3 regions of the Pseudomonas sp. R1-7 genome follow, and region 2 is predicted to be linked to each of the others. Evidence: riboswitches for the same ligand, from Rfam matches in the RefSeq annotation. Region 2 holds a riboswitch; each other region holds the start of a gene.
The links. Region 2 has a riboswitch for cobalamin ahead of J3P79_RS16360 (CbtB domain-containing protein). Riboswitches for the same ligand answer to the same signal wherever they lie in the genome.
Positions count from the first base shown of each region.

Region 1: another riboswitch for cobalamin. It lies ahead of cobW (cobalamin biosynthesis protein CobW); the one in region 2 lies ahead of J3P79_RS16360 (CbtB domain-containing protein).
Region 3: another riboswitch for cobalamin. It lies ahead of cobO (cob(I)yrinic acid a,c-diamide adenosyltransferase); the one in region 2 lies ahead of J3P79_RS16360 (CbtB domain-containing protein).

Region 1 covers NZ_CP071661.1:2,356,317-2,359,587, reverse strand. The annotation lists gene cobN (cobaltochelatase subunit CobN) at 1-301, opposite strand, end outside; gene cobW (cobalamin biosynthesis protein CobW) at 305-1,369, opposite strand; cobalamin riboswitch at 1,469-1,704, opposite strand; gene J3P79_RS10715 (glycerate kinase) at 1,919-3,055, opposite strand.
Region 2 covers NZ_CP071661.1:3,676,028-3,679,298, reverse strand. The annotation lists gene cobM (precorrin-4 C(11)-methyltransferase) at 1-427, opposite strand, end outside; gene J3P79_RS16370 (cobalamin biosynthesis protein) at 496-900, opposite strand; gene J3P79_RS16365 (CbtA family protein) at 897-1,592, opposite strand; gene J3P79_RS16360 (CbtB domain-containing protein) at 1,604-1,789, opposite strand; cobalamin riboswitch at 1,886-2,106, opposite strand; gene J3P79_RS16355 (pyridoxal phosphate-dependent aminotransferase) at 2,214-3,271, shown strand, end outside.
Region 3 covers NZ_CP071661.1:1,629,679-1,632,949, reverse strand. The annotation lists gene J3P79_RS07240 (cobyrinate a,c-diamide synthase) at 1-919, opposite strand, end outside; gene cobO (cob(I)yrinic acid a,c-diamide adenosyltransferase) at 916-1,527, opposite strand; cobalamin riboswitch at 1,607-1,832, opposite strand; gene J3P79_RS07230 (hypothetical protein) at 1,993-2,577, shown strand; gene J3P79_RS07225 (PQQ-dependent sugar dehydrogenase) at 2,690-3,271, shown strand, end outside.

The DNA of each region.
Region 1 (3,271 bases), 1.3 Mb from region 2:
TCAGGCGCTCGATGCCGTAGCGCCAATAGCCGATGCCGCCGTGCAATGACAGCAAGATGACCTTGGCATGTTGCAGCACATCGTCGAAATACAGATCCACCGAGGCGTGGTTCTGCACCTGCATCGGGTTGGCGAGACGGAACTGCGGATAATCGTCCGGCAACTGCCGCGCCGCTTCGGCCAACAGCGCCAGGCTGGAATCGCCGCTGCACAGGATCACCAGCTCGGCGGGGGTTTGCCCGAGGTCGGCAATGTTGTCATCCGACACGAAACCGCCGGGCTGGGTCCTGAGCAGGTGCATGGCTTAAACGCTGAGGGCGGCGCGCAACTGCGCTTCGAGCAGCCCGGCATCCAGCGCCTGGCCGATCAGCACCAGCCGCGTCACCCGTGCTTCGTCGGCGCCCCACTGGCGGTCGAAGTGTTTGTCGAAACGCGTGCCCACGCCCTGGATCAACAAGCGCATCGGCTTGTTCGGGATGGCCGCGAAGCCCTTGACCCGCAGCACGTCGTGCTGGACCACCAGTTGCGTCAATGCGTCCAGCAGCAGGCTTTCGTCGGCCTGGGGCAGTTCGATGGAAATCGAATCGAAGGCGTCATGGTCGTGGTCGTCATCATCGCCGTCATGGTGGTGGTCGTGATGGCTGTGGCGGCTGTCGATGTGTTCTTCGGAACCGGCGCCCAGACCGATCAACACGTCCAGCGGCAGGCGACCGCTGCTGGCTTCGATGACCTTGACCGCTGGCGGCAGTTCTTCGGCGACTTCCAGGCGGACTTTTGCGAGGTCTTCGGGATTGATCAGGTCGGCTTTGTTGAGGATCACCAGGTCGGCGCTCGCCAGTTGATCGGCGAACAGCTCGTGCAAGGGCGATTCATGGTCCAGGTTCGGGTCCAGCTTGCGCTGGGCATCGACCTTGTCCGGGAACGCGGCGAAGGTGCCGGCGGCGACGGCCGGGCTGTCGACCACGGTGATCACCGCATCGACCGTGCAGGCACTGCGGATTTCCGGCCACTGGAAGGCCTGGACCAGCGGCTTGGGCAAGGCCAGGCCGGAGGTTTCGATGAGGATATGGTCGAGGTCGCCGCGACGGGCCACCAATTCGCGCATTACCGGGAAGAACTCTTCCTGCACGGTGCAGCACAGGCAACCGTTGGCCAGCTCATATACTCGGCCGTTGGCTTCTTCTTCGGTGCAACCGATGGAGCACTGCTTGAGGATCTCGCCGTCGATGCCCAGCTCGCCGAACTCATTGACGATGACCGCGATGCGCCGGCCTTGGGCGTTGTCGAGCATGTGCCGCAGCAAGGTGGTCTTACCCGAGCCGAGGAAACCGGTGACGATGGTGACGGGGAGTTTGGCCAGTGTTTTCATCGGATGCCCTTTGGCAAGGTGGCGGGCAAACGGGACGACAACCGCAGGCACGGGCGTGCGCGGAAGATTTCGCCACCGGATCACCCCGCCCGGTTGTAGTGAGAATCTGTTGTCGAGGCAGGTCTCCTGGCTGACGGCGGGCCAGACAGGCTTCTATTCATAGCCTGGCTGGCAATTTGCTGCGCCTTCCCGTGCGCCCGTTGTAACAGGGCATGCACAGTGGCCTTGCAGAAACAGCACCGTTCACAGTTGCGGGGGCAGCCGCGGCTTGGACCGCGTTCCCTTCAGGCTCTGTATGAAATGTATCCGCACTCACCCATACTGCGTTGAAACGGGGCTCGGAATGCTCATGTACGCCAGTACACTCCGCTTCCTCGCCCCGTTTCGCCTTGTCTGGCCTTCGCGCGAACACATTTCATACAGACCCTAGCTTCGGCGCGTGCCGAAGAACCTCGAAGGCGCAAGGCTACGCAGGGTGTGCGGGCGGGTCAATGTCCGAAGGCAATCTGCAGTGGCTGACGGATCCTGGCGACCGCCTCGCGGGCACATTCAGCAGGCCGCCACTCGCCAGAGCCGGGCGATGTCCCGGGCCCGCTCGGCCAGCAGGCGCGGCGCATCGGTGCACGCTTCTTGCAGCGTCATCGGCCCGTTCGCCAAGGCAAACGCGGCATCGATACCGTGTTCATAAAGCGCTTCGTAGCCCTCCCCCAGCGTACCGGCGATGACCACCACCGGCACGCCGCGGAGCTTGGCGATGCGGGCGACACCAAAAGGCGTCTTGCCACGCAGGGTCTGGGCGTCGAAACGGCCTTCGCCGGTGACCACCAGGTCGGCACCGTCGATGGCATCGGCCAATCCGGTCAATTGCGCAACGACTTCCACGCCAGTCCGAAACTGCGCCTTGAGGAAGGCTTTGGCGGCAAAGCCCAGGCCACCGGCGGCACCGCTGCCGGGTTCGTCGCGAACATCACGGTCGAGCACTTGGGCACAGTGTCCGGCAAAGTGCGCCAGCGCCCGGTCCAGTTGCTGCACCTGCTCGGCGGAGGCGCCCTTCTGCGGGCCGAACACGGCTGAAGCGCCATGGGGACCGCAGAGCGGGTTGTCGACATCCGCGGCGATTTCGAAACGCACGCCGGCCAGACGCGGATCCAGGTCGCCCAGGTCGATACGTGCCAGTTTGCCCAACGCCAGCCCACCGGGCGGCAGCGCCTGGCCCTGGTCATCCAGCAATGCCACGCCCAAAGCCTGCATCGCCCCTGCCCCGCCGTCGTTGGTGGCGCTGCCGCCAATCGCCAGGATGACCCGGCTGACGCCTTCATCCAGGGCGGCGCGGATCAGTTCGCCGGTTCCAAACGTGCTGCTGGAACAGGCGTCGCGCTGCCCGGGTGGTACCAACTGCAGACCGCTGGCCTCGGCCATCTCGATGATTGCGGTACGGCTGTCGGGCAACCAGCCCCAGCGGGCTTCGACAGCGGCGCCCAGCGGGCCACGGACCCGGTTTTCACGCCACTGGCCGTTGCAAGCCGCCAGCACCGCCTCCACCGTTCCCTCCCCACCATCGGCCATAGGGCATTTGATCAATTGCGCGTCCGGCCAGACCTGGGCCAACCCTTGCGCGATGGCGTCCGCCACGCCCTGGGCGCTGAGACTGTCCTTGAACGAGTCGGGGGCGATGATTATTTTCATTTTTGTTCTCCAGTTCCGATGCACAGCATGCTGCCAGCTGACGTCAACCGTGACGCCGGTCCGCCGCACAAAAGGCCTTGGGTATTATTGGTCAAATTCACAAAGGGCGGGTCGGCATTGCTGGCCTCTTTGCGAGCAGGCTCGCTCCCGCATTTGATTTGGGAATGCTTGAGAAAACGGTTGGATCCACGCGGCGGTTCTGGTATTTGATTGGGC
Region 2 (3,271 bases):
TGGCGGTCTTGTCCGCGTAACGGGTCAGGATCACGCTCTGGGACACGTCGGGCAACGTCAGCTCGGCGCCCAGCAGGGCGGCGCAGGCTGAAGTGGCGGTCACGCCTGGGATGATTTCGAAAGGAATGCCCAGTTCGCGCAGGCAACGGATCTGCTCGCCGATCGCCCCGTAAAGGCTTGGGTCGCCGGAATGCACCCGGGCTACGTCCTGGCCCTTGAGGTGGGCAGCCTTGATCACATCAACAATCTGTTCCAGGTGCAGCTCGGCGCTGTTGACCACCTGTTCGGCACGGTGGCCCTCCAGCACGGCGGCAGGCACCAGGGAGCCGGCATAGATGATCACCGCGCAACTGCGAATCAGCCGCTGGCCCTTGACGGTGATCAGTTCGGGGTCGCCGGGGCCGGCGCCGATGAAGAAGACGGTCATGACCGGTTTCCTGTTGAAAGTGGGGTTGCATGAGCGGCGCTCATGATTGCGGCGGCAATTATCGGGCGTTACGAAATCGCCGCCAATGCCAGTGTGGCTTGCGCAGCTTTCTGACGGGTAATCAGCAATGTGGCCGGGGAAGTGCCCAATCGGTCAGCCAGCGCCAGGGCCGCGCTTTCGGCGACGCCGTGGCAGCCCGTACGCTCAAAGGCAATCTCGGATAGATGGCTGAGTCGTGTTTTATAGCCAGCCAGTTCCTCGGCATTGAAACACTTCAGCGGTAACGACAATTGGCCGGCCAGCTCCAATAGCCCCGGTTCGTCACGCTTGAGATCGATGCTGGCCAACGCCTGGACTTGATCAAGCGACATGCCATGGGCTTGCAAAGTCTGGTCAAGCAATGCCCGCAACGCACTGGCCGGGCAACCGCGCTGGCAGCCGAGGCCGACCACCAGGATCGGCTTGCCGTTCATGCGTCGTGGTGGGCCTGGGTGCCACGGCGAAACAGCCAGGCGCTGATCAGGCCCAAGGCCAACCAGAACGCAACGTTGGTCAATTGCGAGGCAAGCTTGAATTCGCTTTCCAGTGCCTCGGGCGCCAGCATCGAATGCACTTCGGGCTGGGGCGCGCCGATCACATGAGGCGTCACCAGGATGGCGAGGCCCAGTACCTTCAACAGCCAATGCCGGCCGAACGCAATCAGCGCGATGCCCACCGCCGTGGACGCTGCCGTGCCGATCCACCACATCTGCCGCTGGGCCAGATCCGCCGCCGCCGTGCCGGGCAGTTCCGGTGGCAAGCCGAGGGTCGGCGCCAGGACGAAGGTGGCGTAGCCGGCCAGGCCCCAGAGCAAACCTTGCGACGTGCGCGTCGGCGCACGCAAGGTGTACAAGCCCGCCAGCATCAGCGCGAAACCCACCGCGACGACCAGGTTGCCGCCTGTGGTGGAGAGAACGCGCTGCCAGCCGTCTTCCGGTTCCCAGGCTTCGGCGTCATGGGTGTGTCCAGCCCCAGCGGCGTGTTCATGGACCTCGGTGGCCGGCGCGTTCTCGAAGGTTTCCGCCTGGAGAATCAGCGGCGATACCCAAAAACTTTGTAGAAGAGTCAGCAGCAGGGCGGCCAGTAGCCCGCTGAAACCAGCGGTTTGCGCAATACGCTTGATCATGTCGTTGGGTCTCAGTGGCACGGGAACGCGGCGCTGTGCCGTGTGTCGTGGGCCGCGTTGTGCACCGCTTCGATGTGGGAGAAACCGGCGAAATAGACCAGGCCCGTGCCGAGGAACGACGCGAGGACCGCCGCACCCAGGCGCTGGCTCAAGGTGACGGTGCTACTGGTGGTGGCGGTGCTGCTGATGGTCGACATGGCGCTTCCCTCTGGTGTCAGCGGGCGGATCGAGCGCAATGAAAACCCGGGCGAAGGCTCGCCGGGATTCGAACAGCGCCCGCCCACCGCGGGTTTGTTGAAAATGAGTCATGGGCCGGTCTCCGGGCTCACGAGGGGCAGGGCCTGAGCCGTGCCTGCAAACGTCACCTTCCCATGCGCATGCACAGTGGATTCGACGCTTCGCTCGTTTACCGTTGCGGGGGCAGCACCGGACTGACGTGGGCTTGAAGTAAAGCACACGATTCACCGGTTTCCCGTTTCACCCTGTGAAGGGCACCCAAACAGGCGCACAGGAGACCATGGGCGAGGGCGAGGCGTCAATGTGCAAGGCAGCCCAAACGGTGGCGTGCTTCGGGATTTGAGATAGGGTTGAGGCTGAACACCGCGCTCACAAGGAGATGACATGCGCTTCTCAGCCTTGACCCAACGCATCACAGGTGACGGCGCCGCCGCTTGGGCAATTCACGACCGGGCGCTGGCCATGCGGGAGCAGGGCAGGGACGTGCTGTTGCTCTCGGTGGGCGATCCGGATTTCGACACGCCGCCCGCGATCGTCGAGGCCGCTGTCGCCAGCTTGCGGGCCGGCGATACTCACTACTCGGATACGCGAGGCCTGCACTCGTTGCGCGCGAGCATCGCCCGGCGCCATCAACAGCGCTGCGGCCAACCGGTGGGCGCCGAGCACGTCACGGTGCTGCCCGGTGCCCAATGCGCGGTCTATGCCGTCGCGCAATGCCTGCTCGACCCCGGCGATGAAGTGATCGTCGCCGAGCCGATGTATGTCACCTATGAAGCGGTGTTCGGCGCCTGCGGGGCGAAGGTGGTGCCGGTGGCGGTGACGCCGGAAAACGGCTTCCGCGTCCAGCCGAACGACGTCGCTCGGCTGATCACTGCGCGCACCCGCGCCATGCTCCTTAACAGCCCGAACAATCCGTCTGGTGCCAGCCTGCCGATGTCCACCTGGCAAGCCTTGGCGCGGCTGTGCATCGACCATGACCTGTGGCTGATCAGTGACGAGGTCTACAGCGACTTGCTCTACGAAGGTGAACACATCAGCCCTGCCGGACTGCCGGGCATGGCCGAGCGCACCGTGACCATCAACAGTCTGTCCAAATCCCACGCCATGACCGGTTGGCGCGTCGGCTGGGCCATCGGTCCCGAACCGCTGGCCCAGCACCTGGCGAACCTGTCGCTGTGCATGCTGTTTGGTTTGCCGGACTTCGTCCAGCGTGCGGCCCAGGTTGCGCTGGACCAGGATCTGCCTGAAGTGGCGCGGATGCGTGAGGAATATCGCCAGCGCCGAGACCTGGTGTGCGCGGCGCTTGCTGATTGCCCGGGCCTCAACCCTCTACGACCCGACGGCGGCATGTTCGTAATGGTCGATGTACGTGGGACCGGTTTGGCAGCCCAGGCATTTGCCGAACGGCTGCTGGACGGCTATGGCGTTTCGGTGCTCGCTGG
Region 3 (3,271 bases), 2.0 Mb from region 2:
GCGCGTTCTGCGCGAGCGCGACATGGTGCAGTTCGGGATAACCGCCGGGAAGATAAAGGCTGTCCGCCTGGGGCAGCTCGCTGTCATGAATGGGCGAGAAAAAGCTCAACTGCGCACCCATGGCCCGAAGCAGATCGAGGCTCGCGCCGTAGGTGAAGGCGAACGCCTCATCACGGGCCACGGCGATGTGTACTCCGTCGAGCCACGGTTCAACGGCTGTCAATTGCGGAGCCGCGAATTCCACCGAAGGCGGCAAGGCCACTTCACAACTGCCCGCCAGGGCCTCGGCGGCGGCATCGAGGCGAGCGTCCAGGTCATTCAGTTCGCTGGCCTGCACCAGGCCCAGATGGCGGCTCGGCAGTTCGATACCGGTTTCCCGCGAGAGCGCGCCATACCAGCGCAAGCCCTCGGTCAGGCTGCCTTCGAGCAACTGCGCATGGCGCAAGGTGCCGACCCGGTTGGCCAAGACCCCGGCGAAGGGCAAGTCCGGTTGATACCGCGCCAAGCCCAGGGCCAGGGCGCCGAATGTCTGGGCCATGGCCGTGCCGTCGATGACCGCCAGCACCGGCACGCCGAAATGCCGGGCCAGGTCGGCGCTGGACGGCGTGCCGTCGAACAGGCCCATCACGCCTTCAATCAAAATCAGGTCTGCTTCCGCAGCGGCTTCCCACAACAGCCGACGACTTTCCTGTTCGCCGACCATCCACATGTCCAACTGATAGACCGGCGCGCCGCTGGCTCGCTCAAGGATCATCGGGTCGAGAAAATCGGGACCACACTTGAACACGCGCACCTTGCGTCCCTGGTTGCGGTGCAACCGTGCGAGGGCCGCGGTGACGGTGGTCTTACCCTGGCCCGAGGCCGGGGCGGCAATCAATACCGCCGGACAGTGGCGGCTGGCAGTCGACGCATGGCTCACAGTTCGACGCCTTTCTGCGCCTTGATACCGGCCTGGAACGCGTGCTTGATCATGCCCATTTCGGTCACGGTATCGGCCAGCTCGATCATCTCGGGCTTGGCGCCACGCCCGGTCACGACTACATGTTGCATGGGCGGACGGCCTTGCAGATCGCTCAAGACTTGATCGAGGTCGAGGTAGCCGTGCTTGAGGGCAATGTTCAGTTCGTCGAGCACCACCAGGCCGATCGACGGATCGCTGAGCAACTCGCGCGACACGGCCCACGCAGCTTCGGCGGCGGCGATGTCGCGCTGGCGGTCCTGGGTTTCCCAGGTAAAGCCTTCCCCCATGACGTGAAAGCGCACCTGTTCCGGGAAGCGGCGGAAAAACAGCTCTTCACCGGTGCTGTTGCGGCCCTTGATGAATTGCACCACGCCACATTGCATGCCATGGCCCATCGCCCGGGCCAACATGCCGAACGCCGAACTGCTCTTGCCCTTGCCATTGCCGGTCAGCACCAGCAGCAGGCCGCACTCGTTCGGTGAATTGGCGATACGCTCGTCAATCACGGCTTTCTTGCGCAGCATGCGCGCCAGGTGGCGTTCGTCGCGATCGGGCGTATCGGTCATGGGGAGCTCTCCGTTGGGACTGGATAACGGCGGGCGGGCAGAAAAAGGACGGCAAGGTGCCTGGCATCGCCCACCGTGATGCCGTTGGATGAATCAGGCCGGTCTCCGGGCTCATGAGCGGCGTGATGCCTGGCTGCGCGCCTTCCCATGTCATTCGACACAGTGGCGGGGGCCTGTGTGGCCACAAGCGCAGCGTTGACTCATTTACCGTTGCGGGGGCAGCGCCGGGTTTGCATGTACGCACCGGCTTCCCTGTTTCACCCTATCGGCCATTGCCATAGAGCACCTGAAACAAGCCGCGAAGGTTAGAGGGTTGGGGGTGGAGCGTCAATTAAAGCCGCGATGGGCACCACGAGGGATATTGGCCGGGATCAATAAACTGACGTCAATCTTGTGTGAAGCTGGCGCAAGTGATATCAAAGAGACATTACGACCCGATATCACAAGAACAAGAGGGCAAAACACATGCAAGGCATGATCATCAGCAATCCGAAGCTGGAATTCCTGCGCCCAGTGCTGGAACGCTGGTTTGATTGTATCGACCGATACAACGCCGTGCGCGGCGATAACGACACGCCCTATTGGCACAATGAAAAAGCCAATCTCGGATTGCTGGCGGCCGCCGCCTGGATGGCGGAGATGGTGACGCTCCAGGACGCAGCGACCCGCAAACAGAATGAAGAAGGCGAACGCAACGTCAGTGCCGACCTGTTGATCGCCAGCAGCGATGAGCGCGCCTTCATCCAGGCAACGCAACGCTGGCCGAAGGTCAACAACCTGAACCTGACCCAACCTTTGCTGGAAGCCACCAGCGACGCCAAGCGCATCAGCTACGCCAGCGACCTGAAATTGGGTTGCCTGTTCGTCGCCCCGCAAAAAGCCCAGCAAAGCGCCACGCCAGAAGAGTTGCAGGACATGATCGACGACCTGCAGAAGGAAAACACCTGCGCCGTGGCCTGGTATTTCCCTTATGCCTACCGCAAATTGCGCAACGAGGCCGGCCACTATCACCCTGGGATCGCGGTGCTGTTCAAGCAGGCTCACGGCTGATCAGCTGGACCTGGCGGCCAGACTTCGCTTGGCTTAGCCGCCTCCCACCGTTGAACCATCCCACGTCTACGCTTCTCTATGAGTAACCACATGCACTCATAGGGAAGCCCGCATGCTCAAACCAAACCACCTGTTGATCGCCGCCCTTGCCACAGGGCTTGTCGCTTGCGGCGAGTCGTCGACCTTGCAGGTTTCCGACGGCATCGGCCCGTCACCGAAACTGCCCGAGCCGAACAAGACCCTGATGCCTACGGTGAATATCGCCGAAGCCGTCGGCTGGCCGGATGGCGCCAAGCCAACACCGGCGCCAGGCCTGCAGGTGGTGGCCTTTGCCGAAGGCCTGGATCATCCACGCTGGCTCTACGTGCTCCCCAACGGCGATGTGCTGGTAGCCGAGACCAACGCTCCGCCCAAGCCCGACGATACCCAGGGCATCCGTGGCTGGGTGATGAAAAAAGTCATGGACCGTGCCGGCGCTGGCGTCCCCAGTCCGAATCGCATCACCCTGCTGCGCGACGCCAATCACGACGGCGTCGCCGAGACCCGGACGATTTTCCTGGAGAACCTCAATTCACCGTTCGGCATGACGCTGGTGGGCACTGACCTGTATGTGGCCGACACGGACCGGTTGATCCGTTTCCCTTACAAAGAGGGTGACACGCAGATCAAGGCACAACCCACCAAGGTCGTCGAT